Lacrimispora indolis DSM 755: one gene and its partner. The protein of the gene in region 1 binds, or shares a complex with, the protein of each later gene. Links are inferred from orthologs where the notes say so. Each region holds a gene or a part of one and is shown in the gene's direction. Other genes may lie near its edges.

What was found.
Region 2: the proteins of dnaB (region 1) and dnaG are in contact, whole or in part, in a crystal structure (PDB 2R6A), measured with the Geobacillus stearothermophilus proteins. The link is inferred for Lacrimispora indolis DSM 755 from one-to-one orthologs. Residues at the interface, in WP_033016901.1 of Geobacillus stearothermophilus: Ser13, Glu15, Ala16, Gln18, Glu91, Leu92, Asp94, Ala95, Val96, Pro97, Thr98, Ala99, Ala100, Asn101, Tyr104, Tyr105, Ile108; in WP_049624496.1 of Geobacillus stearothermophilus: Lys456, Leu457, Leu458, Pro459, Ala460, Asn463, Ala464, Leu467, Leu535, Leu536, Ile537, Ala538, Gln544, Glu545, Asp548, Tyr549, His552.

Annotation. Positions count from the first base shown.
Region 1 is NZ_AZUI01000001.1:1,423,713-1,431,658, reverse strand. What follows is about bases 1-2,944. They hold dnaB (replicative DNA helicase), read left to right. Parts: upstream 1-777; coding sequence 778-2,112; downstream 2,113-2,944. Other genes in these bases: K401_RS0106830 (helix-turn-helix domain-containing protein), read left to right, coding at 2,558-2,944; rplI (50S ribosomal protein L9), read left to right, coding at 320-766; K401_RS0106845 (DHH family phosphoesterase), read left to right, coding at 1-320. Also shown: more of K401_RS0106830, read left to right, coding at 2,945-3,217; K401_RS0106825 (gamma-glutamyl-gamma-aminobutyrate hydrolase family protein), read right to left, coding at 3,322-4,035; fdxA (4Fe-4S ferredoxin), read right to left, coding at 4,213-4,383; pflA (pyruvate formate-lyase-activating protein), read right to left, coding at 4,473-5,246; autonomous glycyl radical cofactor GrcA3, read right to left, coding at 5,271-5,516; K401_RS0106805 (hypothetical protein), read right to left, coding at 5,538-5,813; pflB (formate C-acetyltransferase), read right to left, coding at 5,906-7,946. UniProt on the Escherichia coli protein: The main replicative DNA helicase, it participates in initiation and elongation during chromosome replication. Travels ahead of the DNA replisome, separating dsDNA into templates for DNA synthesis.
Region 2 is NZ_AZUI01000001.1:4,845,282-4,850,707, forward strand. Bases 1-2,926 are described here. They hold dnaG (DNA primase), read left to right. Parts: upstream 1-541; coding sequence 542-2,311; downstream 2,312-2,926. Other genes in these bases: K401_RS0123565 (deoxyguanosinetriphosphate triphosphohydrolase), read left to right, coding at 1-431; rpoD (RNA polymerase sigma factor RpoD), read left to right, coding at 2,351-2,926. Outside these bases: more of rpoD, read left to right, coding at 2,927-3,556; K401_RS0123580 (tRNA (adenine(22)-N(1))-methyltransferase), read left to right, coding at 3,578-4,279; K401_RS0123585 (Nif3-like dinuclear metal center hexameric protein), read left to right, coding at 4,266-5,087; K401_RS0123590 (nucleoside kinase), read left to right, coding at 5,099-5,426. UniProt on the Escherichia coli protein: RNA polymerase that catalyzes the synthesis of short RNA molecules used as primers for DNA polymerase during DNA replication.

The DNA of each region.
Region 1 (7,946 bases):
TCGAGGGCTGCTTTGCCATCAGCGTATGTTCCTCGGAAGGAATCGATAGTCCTACGGTCGTAGGTGCTCAGGCAGCCAATGAGCTGCTGGACATAGCCGGAATCAAGGCCTCCATCGTAATGACAGATTATAATCATGCGGTGTATGTAAGCGCCCGTTCCATTGATGAAGTCAATGTACAGGTCATGATGGAAAAGCTGGGCGGAGGAGGTCACCGCAGCATTGCAGGTGCACAGCTTGCAGGTGTCAGCATTGAAGAAGCCAAAACCCGCGTAAAAGCGGTTATTAAAGAGATGTTAGAGAAGGGAGACATATCATAATGGAAGTTGTATTATTAGAAGACGTAAAGGCATTGGGCAAGAAGGGACAGATCGTTAAGGTCAACGATGGATATGCGAGGAATTTCATTCTCCCGAAAAAGCTGGGTATTGAAGCAACAACTAAGAATTTAAATGACTTAAAGCTTCAGAAGGCCAATGAGGCCAGAATTGCGGCGGAGCATTTGGAAGCTGCAAAGGAACTTGGAACCAAGATTTCCGAAGCGTCCATCACCTTAACCATGCGTGCGGGAGAAGGTGGAAGAGCCTTTGGTTCTGTATCGGGAAAAGAAATCTCTGCTGCCATTAAGAACCAGCTGGGATATGATATTGATAAGAAGAAACTGATTCTTCCTGAACCCCTTAAGACCTTTGGTTCCCATGAGGTTCCAGTCAAGCTTCATAAGGATGTTACTGCAAAATTAATTGTTAAGGTAGTAGAAAGCTAGGAGGCATGAACATGGATGATGCCCTGATCAAACGGGTGCTTCCTCACAGCATTGAGGCAGAGCAATCCGTCATCGGTTCCATGCTGATGGACCGGGATGCGATCATCACGGCTTCCGAGATCGTTACAGCAGGAGATTTTTACCAGCACCAGTATGGCATCATGTTTGAGGCCATGCTGGAGCTTTTTAATGAGAATTTACCAGTGGATCTGGTGACGCTTCAAAACCGTTTAAAGGAGAAGGATGTCCCTCCCGAGGTTTCAAGCCTGGACTTTGTAAGGGATATCATCACCACGGTTCCAACATCCGCCAATATAAAGTCTTATGCAAATATTGTGCAGAACAAAGCCGTCCTGCGGCGGCTTATTAAGGCAAACGAAGACATTGCAAACACCTGTTACGCAGGAAAGGAATCCCTGGAGACCATTCTTGCCACCACGGAAAAAACTATATTTGACCTGCTTCAGAACCGCAGCTCCGGAGATTTCGTACCCATCCGCCAGGTTGCCATGAACGTTCTGGAAAAGATCGAAGAGGCCTCTAAAAATCAGGGAACCGTGACCGGAATCCCCACAGGCTTTATTGATCTGGATTACAAGACTTCCGGTCTGCAGCCTTCCGATTTCATCCTCATCGCAGCCCGCCCTTCCATGGGTAAGACGGCTTTCGTACTGAACCTGGTAGACCATATTGCGGTAAAAAAAGGCCTGCCCAGCATGGTATTCAGCCTTGAGATGTCAAAGGAACAGCTGGTAAACCGTATGCTTGCCATGGAATCCAACGTAGATTCCCAGAAGCTCAGAACCGGAACCTTATCCGATTCCGACTGGGATGCCGTAGTGGAAGGAATCGGAGTCATCGGAAATTCCAAGCTGATCATCGACGATACTCCTGGAATTTCTATTGGAGAACTGCGTTCCAAATGCCGAAAGATGAAGCTGGAACATGGTCTTAGCGTAGTCATCATCGACTACCTTCAGCTGATGAGCGGAAGCGGAAAAGGCGGCGATAACCGTCAGCAGGAGATCTCAGAAATTTCCAGATCCCTTAAAGGCCTGGCAAGAGAGCTAAGCGCTCCCGTAATCGCCCTATCACAGTTAAGCCGTGCCTGTGAAACAAGGCAAGACCACCGGCCTATGCTTTCCGACCTTCGAGAGTCCGGGGCGATTGAGCAGGATGCCGATGTGGTTATGTTTTTGTATCGTGATGATTATTATAATAAGGATACCGATATGCCGAATATTGCGGAAGTAATAATTGCTAAACAGAGAAATGGTCCTATCGGAACAGTAAACCTGGTCTGGAGGCCAGAGTATACAAAGTTCGCAAACATGGCCAAGCAATGAGCAGGATAGAAACAGAGGGACCCCTTGCCCCGGAAAAACAAACTTGTTTGCTTTTCCGGGGCAAGGGGTCCCTCTGTTTCTATGGGGCGAATGCCCCCCATCTGGGAGAATGGATTGCTCCTCAAATCCATTCTCCCAGATGGCCCCTGCGGGCTCGAAGTATATCCAAAGCATACCCCGCCGGATTCCAGCAAGCGCCTATATTCTCAATGCTCCCCTCAGCATTCTCAAAGCCTCCCGCCTATATTCTCAAACACCCCCCACCCCCTCAAATCTCCCCCACTAAACTCCCTTCTCCATCATTCCCCATCCCTCCCCCATTCAAATATTTTCTCAATTCCCTTATAAAATTTTCCAATTCCCATTCATAATCCCTTCGAATCCCGCATATGATATAAATAGTAAGGTTATGAAAACTAAACGAACCAAAGGAGAGGATATAGCTATGGCTGAGATACATTACTTAATATCGGATGCATCGAAGAAGGTCGATGTGGAGTCTCATGTCCTTAGATACTGGGAGGACGAGCTGGAGTTAAAAATTCCCAGAAATGAGATGGGGCACCGGTATTACACTGAAGCACACATCCGTTTATTCAAGCAGATCAAAGACTTAAAGGAGAAGGGATATCAGTTAAAAGCCATTAAGACAGCGCTTGATAAGGTTATTGAGGACGGCAGGGATCCTGTCATACCAGATGAATTATTAGAGGGACAGGTTGCTCAGGAATTAAAAGACAGTGCAATATCTGGTACGGAGGACGGGACAGGCCTGGAGGTACAGACATCGGCGCCGATTTCCGTTGCCCATGAAAAAATGGAGCAGTTTCAGGAGATCATGAACCATATCATTGGACGGGCCTTAGAAGTAAATAATGAGCAGTTAAGCCAGGATGTAAGCAGCCTGGTTAATGACAAGGTCATTAAAGAGATGGAATATTTAATGAATTTAAAAGAAGAAAAAGAGGAAGAGCGGTTCAAGCAGTTGGACGAGCTTATGCGTTCGTATCAGAAAGATAACAAAGGGCGTGCGGAAGCTGCCGCTTCCAAGATCCCATTTTTTAACCGTAAAAAGAAGTTCGGACGAAATGGAAAAAAGTTATAAAACCACACTACTTTCAGATAATTAGAGCTGCCAAAAGGGCTCAGGCAAAGGAATCCGCAGCTGCCGCTGAAAGTGGAAACTGCGGATTTTTTACGTATATAAAGTCATTCTTTGCAGGCTTCTACAAACGTCTGAAACAGTCGGAACGCCTCTTCATTCTTTTCCCATAGATATTCCGGATGCCATTGAACTCCGATAAAAAAGGGATAGCCAGGCATTTCAAGGGCTTCGATCAAATGATCGGTCGAGTAAGCAGAAGCAATAAGCCCTGGAGCAATGTCTTTGACTGCCTGATGGTGCATGCTGTTGACCTTTAAAGAGGAGCACCCCGATATCCTGGCAAGAAGGCTGCCCTTGGTTAGGGAAACCGTATGGCATGGCATATCATAATGAAACGGCTGGGAGTGGGCGAGAGGAAAATCCCGTTTCACCTGGGAGGGAATATCCTGCCAGATATTTCCCCCAAGCGCGATATTTAAGACCTGGATACCCCGGCAGATTCCAAGCACAGGCTTTCTAAGTTCCATGATCATGGGAAGCAGGGAAATTTCCATCTGGTCCCTGGCCGGGGATACATTGCCGCAGTGCTCCTGTGTCTCTTCTCCAAAAAGGAAGGGGTGGACATCGGGACCGCCTGTGAACAGAAATCCGTCCAGTTCCTGGGAAAGCTGCTTTAAATCCTCTTCTGAGGCATCTAAGGGCATTATGACCGGGATTGCTCCCGCAGCTTTTAATGCCCGCATATAAGTAGGACGCGCCTTCACATCACCGCTCTCAATATCATGGGCAGGGGTCAGGCCGATCAGTGGTTTTCTCATACTAGAAATGTCCTTTCCTTATTAAAGGCTGAAAGAACAACATCTTTCAACCTTAGATTTGCGAATCAGCTGGATGTGCAGCCATATCCGCTTGATTCATTAGTATGCAAATATGAAGAATGTGATGATATAACAAAATGCCTCTTCCCGAAGGAAGAGGCATTTATGTATCCATAATTATGCTTCAGAAATAGCTCCTGTTGGACAGACACCTTCACAAGCACCACAATCGATACAACTATCTGCATCAATAACAAACTGAGAATCACCCTGGCTGATAGCGCTTACTGGGCACTCAGCTTCACAGCTTCCGCAGCTAACGCAAGCGTCACTAATAACACGTGCCATGATAAATTACCTCCTTATAATCTATAGATTTTTCTATATTTTATACTATTAATAAGAATTATTCAAGTAGTAAATGGTACAATTATTGTTTAATTTTGGGAGCAATACCGGTCGGGGATCCCTGTGCGGACATCCCTGATTCCGCTTAAGATGATCTTCTTGGCGGCAACGGCTCCTTCTCTGGACATGGGAGGGGTATCCTTTAAAGGGTAGTCCAGACCCATGCTTTCGTATTTCACCTTACCCATGTCGTGATAGGGCAGGACATCAAGAGCCTTGACGTTTTTAAGTCCGCCGATGAAGCGTCCCAGCCTGTATAAGTCAGGGGCCTGGTCCGTGATCTGAGGCACTGCCACGTGGCGGACCCACACCGGAATATCCCGGTCGCTTAAGTAACTGGCAAAATCCAGGATATTTCCATTGGAATGCCCTGTAAGCGTTTGGTGCTTTGTGTCGTCAATGTGCTTGATATCCAGCATGACTAGATCGGTTAGGTCCAGAAGCCGGTCTATTTTTTTCAAATAATCCGGATCATTCCTGTGGAACGTGACGCCTGAGGTATCAAGACAGGTATGGATGTCTTTCTTTTTTGCAGCTTCAAAAAGCTCTGTCACAAAATCCAGCTGCATAAGGGGTTCCCCGCCGGTGGCAGTTATGCCGCCGCCCCGGTAGAAACTCCGGGACGACTCATACTGCGTTAACAGTTCTTCTGCCGTCATAGGCGTGCCGCCTGCCATTTTCCAGGTGTCCGGATTGTGGCAGTACTGGCAGCGCATGGGACAGCCCTGTAAAAAGATCACCATGCGCACACCCGGTCCGTCAACGGTGCCGAAGCTTTCAATGGAATGAATATATCCTGTCATGCACATCGCCTTCTTTGTCTTTTATTACATGTTGCTGTGGAACGTACGGGAGATTACCTCATCCTGCTGTTCCTTTGTCAGTTTGATAAAATTCACTGCATAACCGGACACCCGTACGGTAAGCTGTGGGTAATTCTCCGGATGCTTCTGGGCATCCAAAAGGGTGTCGCGGGTGAACACATTGACATTTAAGTGGTGTCCGCCTTCTTCTACATAACCATCCAATAAATTTACAAGGTTGTTGATTTGAGATTCGCTGATATTTGCCATATTATGATCCTCCTCTTGTGCTTAATAAGTGTCTTCCATAAACAGCCGGTTGCTTTCCGGGTCTTCATTATCAGTATCAGTGTCCATGCCCTCAAACAGGGTGGGCACTCTGCAGGCGGAATTTCCATCTGCACAATCCGTGGAACTCATAGTTGTAACTGATTTTGCCATTGTTTTATCGGTGCTTACGGTACCGTCCTCCGATACGCGGATGTTCATATGACCAACCTTTTCGGTCATAAACTGATCCAGCATGGAGACGATTTCGTCAATCTGTTTTTCCTTTGGGTCTGCCATAACAGCCACTCCTTATTTTCATATACTGACGAATCAAGGGGATATGCGGACATATCCAGTTGATTTACAAACTTAAGTTTAAAAGATGATTTTTATATTTGATCATCGTTAAGAGCCAGTTCTAAATCTACCTCTAAATCGCCTGTGAAAATCTGATCTTCCTTGCCAAGGGCACCTGGTACGATGGAGAAGGTATTGGAGATGCCATCCTGGGCATCTTTAAACGGAAGCTTTGCCACTGACGCCAGAGAGGCGACAGCGCCGTGGGTATCCCGATGGTGCATGGGATTTGCACCCGGTGCAAAGGCTTCTCCTTTCTTACGTCCGTCAGGAGTTGCTCCTGTATTCTTACCGTATACCACATTGGATGTGATTGTCAGGATCGAGGTAGTTGGAATGCCGCCGCGGTAGGTGTGGTTTCCTTTTACATAGTTCATGAAGGTGTGGACCAGTTCGTTTGCAATCTGGTCTACCCGGTCATCGTTATTGCCGTATTTCGGGAAGTCTCCCTCTACAATGTAGTCAGTAACGATTCCGTTTTCATCCCGCAGGGTCTTTACCTTGGCATATTTGATTGCGGATAAAGAGTCGGCCACAACGGAAAGCCCGGCGATTCCGGTGGCAAACCAGCGGGTCACCTTTTTATCGTGAAGAGCCATCTGAATGCGCTCGTAGCTGTATTTGTCATGCATATAGTGGATGATGTTCAAGGTGTTTACATAAACTCTTGCAAGCCATCTCATCATATCCTTATAGGCTTCCATTACCTCATCGTAATCCAGATATTCGGAAGTGATTGGGCGGTATTTGGGGCCTACCTGCTTTTTGGAGACTTCATCAATGCCTCCGTTAATGGCGTACAGCAGGCACTTTGCAAGATTGGCCCGTGCGCCGAAGAACTGCATTTCTTTACCGACCCTCATGGAAGATACGCAGCATGCAATGGCATAATCATCTCCGTGGGTCACTCTCATTAAGTCGTCATTTTCATACTGAATGGATGAGGACTCAATGGAGGTCTTGGCGCAGAAGCGCTTAAAGTTTTCAGGAAGCTTTGTGGACCAGAGAACGGTTAAGTTGGGTTCCGGAGCGGTTCCTAAGTTCTTAAGGGTGTGAAGGTAACGGAAGGAAGTCTTGGTCACCAGATGGCGTCCGTCGATGCCCACTCCTCCGATGGATTCTGTTACCCAGGTAGGATCACCGGAGAACAGCTCGTTGTATTCCGGTGTGCGGGCGAATTTGACTAAGCGGAGCTTCATGATGAAGTGGTCCACAAACTCCTGGATATCCTCCTCGGTAAAGGTTCCTTCCTCTAAATCTCTTTGAGCGTAAGCATCTATAAAGGTAGAGGTGCGGCCTAAGGACATGGCAGCTCCATTCTGTTCCTTGACAGCGGCAAGGTAGGCGAAATACATCCACTGGATGGCTTCTTTTACATTGGCGGCTGGCCTGGAAATATCAAATCCATAGATGCTTCCCAGTTTTTTCAGTTCCTTAAGGGCGCGGATCTGTTCGGAAAGCTCTTCCCTTTCCCGGATTACATCAGAGTACATAATGGTACGGGTGGTTACCTTCTGTTCTTCCTTATCCTCGATCAGCCGGTCAATTCCGTAAAGGGCCACTCGGCGGTAATCACCGATGATGCGTCCCCGGCCGTAAGCGTCGGGAAGACCTGTGATGATGTGGTTGGAACGGCAGTCCCTCATTTCCTGGGTGTAAGCGTCAAAAACTCCGGCATTGTGTGTCTTTCTGTGAATCATAAAAAATTCCTTGACTTCAGGATCAATGGTGTAGCCATTATCCGCACAGGATTTTTCTGCCATACGGATGCCGCCGTAAGGCTGTAAGGAACGCTTAAATGGCTTATCGGTCTGAAAGCCTACGATGGTTTCTTTCTCTTTATTTAAATATCCCGGGCCGTGGGAGGTGATGGTAGAGATGATCTTTGTATCCATATCCAGCACGCCGCCGGCGTCCCGTTCCTGTCTGGATAAATCCATGACCTGTGCCCAAAGTTCATTTGTTGCTGCAGTCGGCCCGGCAAGGAAGGTATCATCGCCGTCATAGGGAGTGTAATTCTTCTGTATAAAGTCCCTGACGTTGATCTCCCGTTCCCAAACACCGCCTGTGAAA
Region 2 (5,426 bases), 3.4 Mb from region 1 along the record:
TCAGGGCCAGGATGTTTGTGGAAGAGGACCTTCCGGAATGCTATACGGGTATTCTGGGGCACAGTGTCCGTGAAAGGCTTAACAACCTGATCCATGATATCATCGGCAACAGCTATGGGAGGCCTGAGATCATCATGTCCCCGGATATGGAGAAAGCCATGCAGGGACTGCGCACCTGGATGTTTGATAACGTCTATAAAAGCGATATCCCGAAAGCAGAAGAAGGAAAAGCACAGCATCTCATTGTCATGCTTTTTAATTATTATATGGAACACCCGGACAAGCTTCCGGAGGAATACCGCACCTTAATGGAGGAGGGGCAGGCCGGCAGGGAACGGGCGGTCTGCGATTACATTGCAGGCATGAGCGACAGCTATTCCATTGATAGATTTGAAGAGCTGTTTGTCCCGAAAGCGTGGAAAACGGTTTAAATCAAATGAGTTTTAGGAACACCCTGGGGTATATCTTTACACCCGATAAAGCGGGGTGGCCCCTGGTCAAAAGACATGGCCAGAAAAGGAGAAAGGAGAAATGAGGCTTCATGCGATATTCGGAAGAAGTGATTGAAGAGGTCCGGATGAAGAATGACATCGTGGATGTGATCTCGGGATACGTCAAGCTGCAGAAAAAGGGAAGCAATTATTTTGGCCTGTGTCCTTTTCACAATGAAAAGTCTCCTTCCTTTTCCGTATCCCCTGCCAAGCAGATGTATTATTGTTTTGGCTGCGGTGCAGGAGGAAACGTATTAACGTTTGTCATGGAATATGAAAATTATTCCTTTTCCGAGGCATTAAAAGTTCTGGCAGACCGGTCAGGCGTGAAGCTTCCTGCGGCAGAATATAGCAAGGAGGCCAGGGAACAGGAGGATCTTCGGTCCGCCCTTTTGGAGATCAATAAGCTGGCCGCCAGTTATTTTTATTACCAGCTTAAAAAAACTCAGGGGGAGGCCGGTTACCGCTATTTAAGGGACAGGCAGTTAAGCGATGAAACCATAACCAAGTTCGGGCTGGGCTATTCCAATAAGACCAGCGATGACCTTTACCGTTATTTAAAGAGCAAGGGATATGGCGACAGCCTCCTAAAGCAGACCGGACTGGTGACCATTGAGGAACGGGGAACCTATGATAAGTTCTGGAACCGGGTGATGTTTCCCATTATGGATGTGAACAACCGGGTCATTGGTTTCGGAGGCCGGGTCATGGGAGCCGGAGAACCCAAGTACTTAAATTCTCCGGAGACAAAGCTCTTTGATAAGAGCCGGAATCTATACGGACTTAATTATGCCAGGTTATCACGGGAAAAGTACATATTGATCTGCGAGGGCTACATGGATGTGATCGCAATGCACCAGGCCGGATTCACCAATGCGGTGGCTTCCCTGGGAACGGCGTTTACCCTCCAGCATGCCCAGCTCTTAAAACGGTATACGGATAAGGTGGTTCTCACTTATGACAGCGACGGTGCTGGTATTAAGGCTGCCATCCGTGCCATCCCCATTCTAAAGGAAGCAGGAATGTCCATTCGCGTGCTCAACATGCAGCCTTACAAAGATCCCGATGAATTTATAAAGAATCTGGGAGCAGAAGCGTTCCGCCAGCGGATCGAAGAGGCCCGCAACAGTTTCCTGTATGAAATTGACGTGTTGAAAAAAAATTATAAAATGGATGATCCGGAGCAGAAAACAGCATTCTACAATCAGGTAGCCAGAAAGCTTCTGGAATTTCCGGAGGCCCTGGAACGGGAGAATTATTTAGAGGCAGTATCCAGGGAGTATTTTATAAATTACGAGGATTTAAAACGTCTGGTCAACCGTTTGGGCGCTTCTCTGGGACCGTCTGTTTCCGCTCCCAGGGAGGAAGAGGGAAACCTAAAAACCCAGCGAAAAAAGGAAAAGGAAGATGGCGTAAAGCAGTCCCAAAGGCTGCTTCTTACGTGGCTCATTGAAAATCCATTATTATTTGATAAGATTGAAGGAGTGATCACTCCGGATGATTTTATAGAAGAACTGTATCACAAGGTGGCACGGATGGTTTTTGACGGACACGCTGCCGGAACATTGAATCCGGCCGAGATCTTGAATCATTTCATAAATGATGAGGATCAATACCGGGCAGTCGCAGGTCTTTTTCATGCGAGCTTAAAAGAGTCCCTAGATAATGAAGAACAAAAAAAGGCGTTTTCGGAAACGATTATGAAGGTGAAAAAAAACAGTCTGGATCATGCCAGCCGCCATGCAGCAGGGATTATAGAACTGCAGAATATTATAAAGGAACAGGCTGCGTTAAAGGATTTGCATATTTCGCTGGATTAGGGTGTACACTATAGGCAGGCTGTGGAAGGATGGAAGAACATGGACGAAAATGTGAAGAAGACAGCAGATAAGATGGTGGGATCGAGAAAAACAGAAGAGGAGCAGGCCGCAGAGGCTAAGGCTTTGGAAGCAGCCGCTGCATTTGAGGAAAAATTAAACCAGCTTCTTCTTTTGGCAAAAAAGAAACGGAATGTACTGGAAAACCAGGAAATTCTGGATTTTTTTGTAGGAGAGAATCTGGACTCGGATAAGCTGGATCAGATCTTTGATTTTCTGGAAAGCAATAAGGTGGACGTACTTCAAATCGGCGGTGAAGATTTGGAGCTTGATGAAGATCTTTTCATTGAGGAGGATATCGAGGAGGAAGAAGAGATCGATATGGAAACGATCGATCTGTCTGTTCCGGAAGGTATCAGTGTGGAGGACCCGGTCCGCATGTACTTAAAAGAGATCGGCAAGGTTCCCCTTCTTTCCAGTGAGGATGAAATTGAGCTCGCCAAGAAGATCGAGCTGGGCGACGAGGATGCAAAGCAGAGGCTGACGGAAGCCAACTTACGTCTGGTAGTCAGCATTGCCAAGCGCTATGTCGGGCGGGGAATGCAGTTTTTAGACCTGATCCAGGAAGGAAACTTAGGTCTTATTAAAGCTGTTGAAAAGTTTGACTACAGGAAAGGATATAAGTTCAGTACCTATGCAACCTGGTGGATCAGACAGGCAATCACCCGTGCTATTGCGGACCAGGCCCGTACTATCCGCATTCCGGTTCACATGGTGGAGACAATCAACCGCCTGGTCCGTGTATCCAGACAGCTTTTGCAGGAGCTGGGACGGGAGCCGGTGCCGGAGGAGATCGCAGCCAGGGCAGACATGCAGGTGGAACGGGTCAGGGAAATCATGAAGGTATCCCAGGAACCGGTCTCCCTAGAGACTCCCATCGGAGAGGAAGAGGACAGTCACCTGGGTGATTTTATCCAGGATGACCAGGTAGCAGTTCCTGCTGATGCCGCTACCTTTACCATGCTCCATGAACAGCTGATGGAGGTGCTTGACACCCTGACAGAGAGGGAACAGAAGGTTTTAAAACTGCGTTTCGGTCTTGATGACGGGCGGCCAAGGACCCTGGAAGAAGTGGGAAAAGAATTTAATGTTACGAGAGAACGGATTCGCCAGATAGAAGCAAAAGCATTGCGTAAACTGCGCCATCCCAGCAGAAGCAAGAAGCTTAAGGACTATCTGGATGATTAAGGACATAAGACGGAGTTTAAGATGAAGTTATCAAGGCGTTTGGAAACCATCGCTTCCTTTGTTCCGGAAGGAAGCAGAGTTGCTGATATTGGAACCGATCATGGTTATATTCCTATCCATCTGGTACAGGAAGGAAAAGCAAAACATGCCATTGCCATGGATGTGAGGGAGGGCCCCTTGTTACGGGCCCGGGCCCATATCCAGGAGGCCGGCTTACAGAATTATGTGGAAGTCCGTTTAAGCGACGGACTTTTAAAATTAGAACAAAACGAAGCAGACTGTGTGGTCATAGCAGGTATGGGCGGGGAGCTGATGATACATATCCTGGAGGAAGGCCGAGATTTATGGGAGAGCATTTCCTGCTGGGTCCTGTCTCCGCACTCAGAACTGGATAAGGTGCGTAGATTCCTTGAGGAAGAGGCATTTTTTATCTGGAGGGAGACTATGATAAAAGAGGAAGGAAAATATTATTCCGTTATGGGGGTCAGCAGAAAACCGGGGGCTGCCGCAGCGGATGGAAGGGAAATTTCCTACCGTTATGGCAGGGGCATGCTGGAATCAAAAGATCCTGTTTTAAAGGAATATTTAATAAAGGAAGAAGAACAGCTGGAGCAGATCATGAGCGGGCTTTCTGTGAGTGAAACCGAGTCAGCCCGGAGAAGAATGGAGGAGCTTAAGCTGGAACTGGCCTATAATAAGGAGGCACAGGATGCGATGCGATGAATTAATAGAAAAACTGGAACAGCTGGCGCCGCCAGGCTGTGCCTGTGATTGGGATAATGTGGGCCTTTTGGCAGGCCGCAGTGATAAAGAGGTGGAAAAGGTTTTTATAGCTTTGGATGCTACCGATGAGGTGGTGGAACAGGCTGTTCGTTGGGGGGCGGATTTATTGATCACACACCATCCCCTTATTTTTAAACCTTTGAGTAAGATCAATGACAAGGATTTTATATCCCGCCGTATTATGAAGCTGATCCGCAATGATATTTCCTATTATGCCATGCACACGAATTTTGATGCGGCACCGGGCTGTATGGCTGATGCGGCCGCAGCAAAACTTGGGCTTACAGACTTAGAGGTGCTGGAAAAAGAAGGCGTGATACCCAGGGAAACAGAGGAAGGACTGGAGGAATCGGTATATGGAATCGGGAAAACGGGGTATCTTAAGGAAGAGATGACGGTAAGGGAAATCGCCGCTCTTGTAAAGGAACGGTTTTGCCTTCCGTTTGTCACGGTTTACGGAGAGGCTGCTCCAGGGGCTGCTGTACGCTTTGTGGGCATAAGCCCCGGATCAGGGGGAAGCCTTATGAAACCGGCTCTGAAAGCAGGTGTGAAAGTCTTTATAACAGGTGATATGGGCCACCACAATGGAATCGATGCCGCTGCAAATCACATGGCTGTCATTGATGCCGGCCATTACGGCCTGGAATATTTGTTTCTGGACTTTATAGAAGATTACTTAAAGAAAAAGGCAGGGAAAAACCTGGAAATCCGCAAGGCAGAAGTGGAATTTCCTGAAACATTCATATAAGGAGGAAGGGAATGGCAATTGTTACTATAGACGGCGCAGCAAAGGAATATCCAATTGGTACGTCTTATCAAGAAATTGCAAAGGAATATCAGCACCAGTACGAAAACGACATTTTACTGGTCAGTATAAACGGAAAGCTGAGTGAACTCCATAAAACAGTCCAGTTTGACTGCAACCTTCGTTTTTTTACAGGGAAAGACCAGCCAGGAATCCAGACCTATCACAGAAGTGCTATTTTTCTTATGATGAAGGCCTTTTATGACGTGGCCGGAGCGGAAAATATTGAAAAGGTCACTGTGGATTTTTCTCTTGGAAAAGGCTATTACATTGAACCCCATG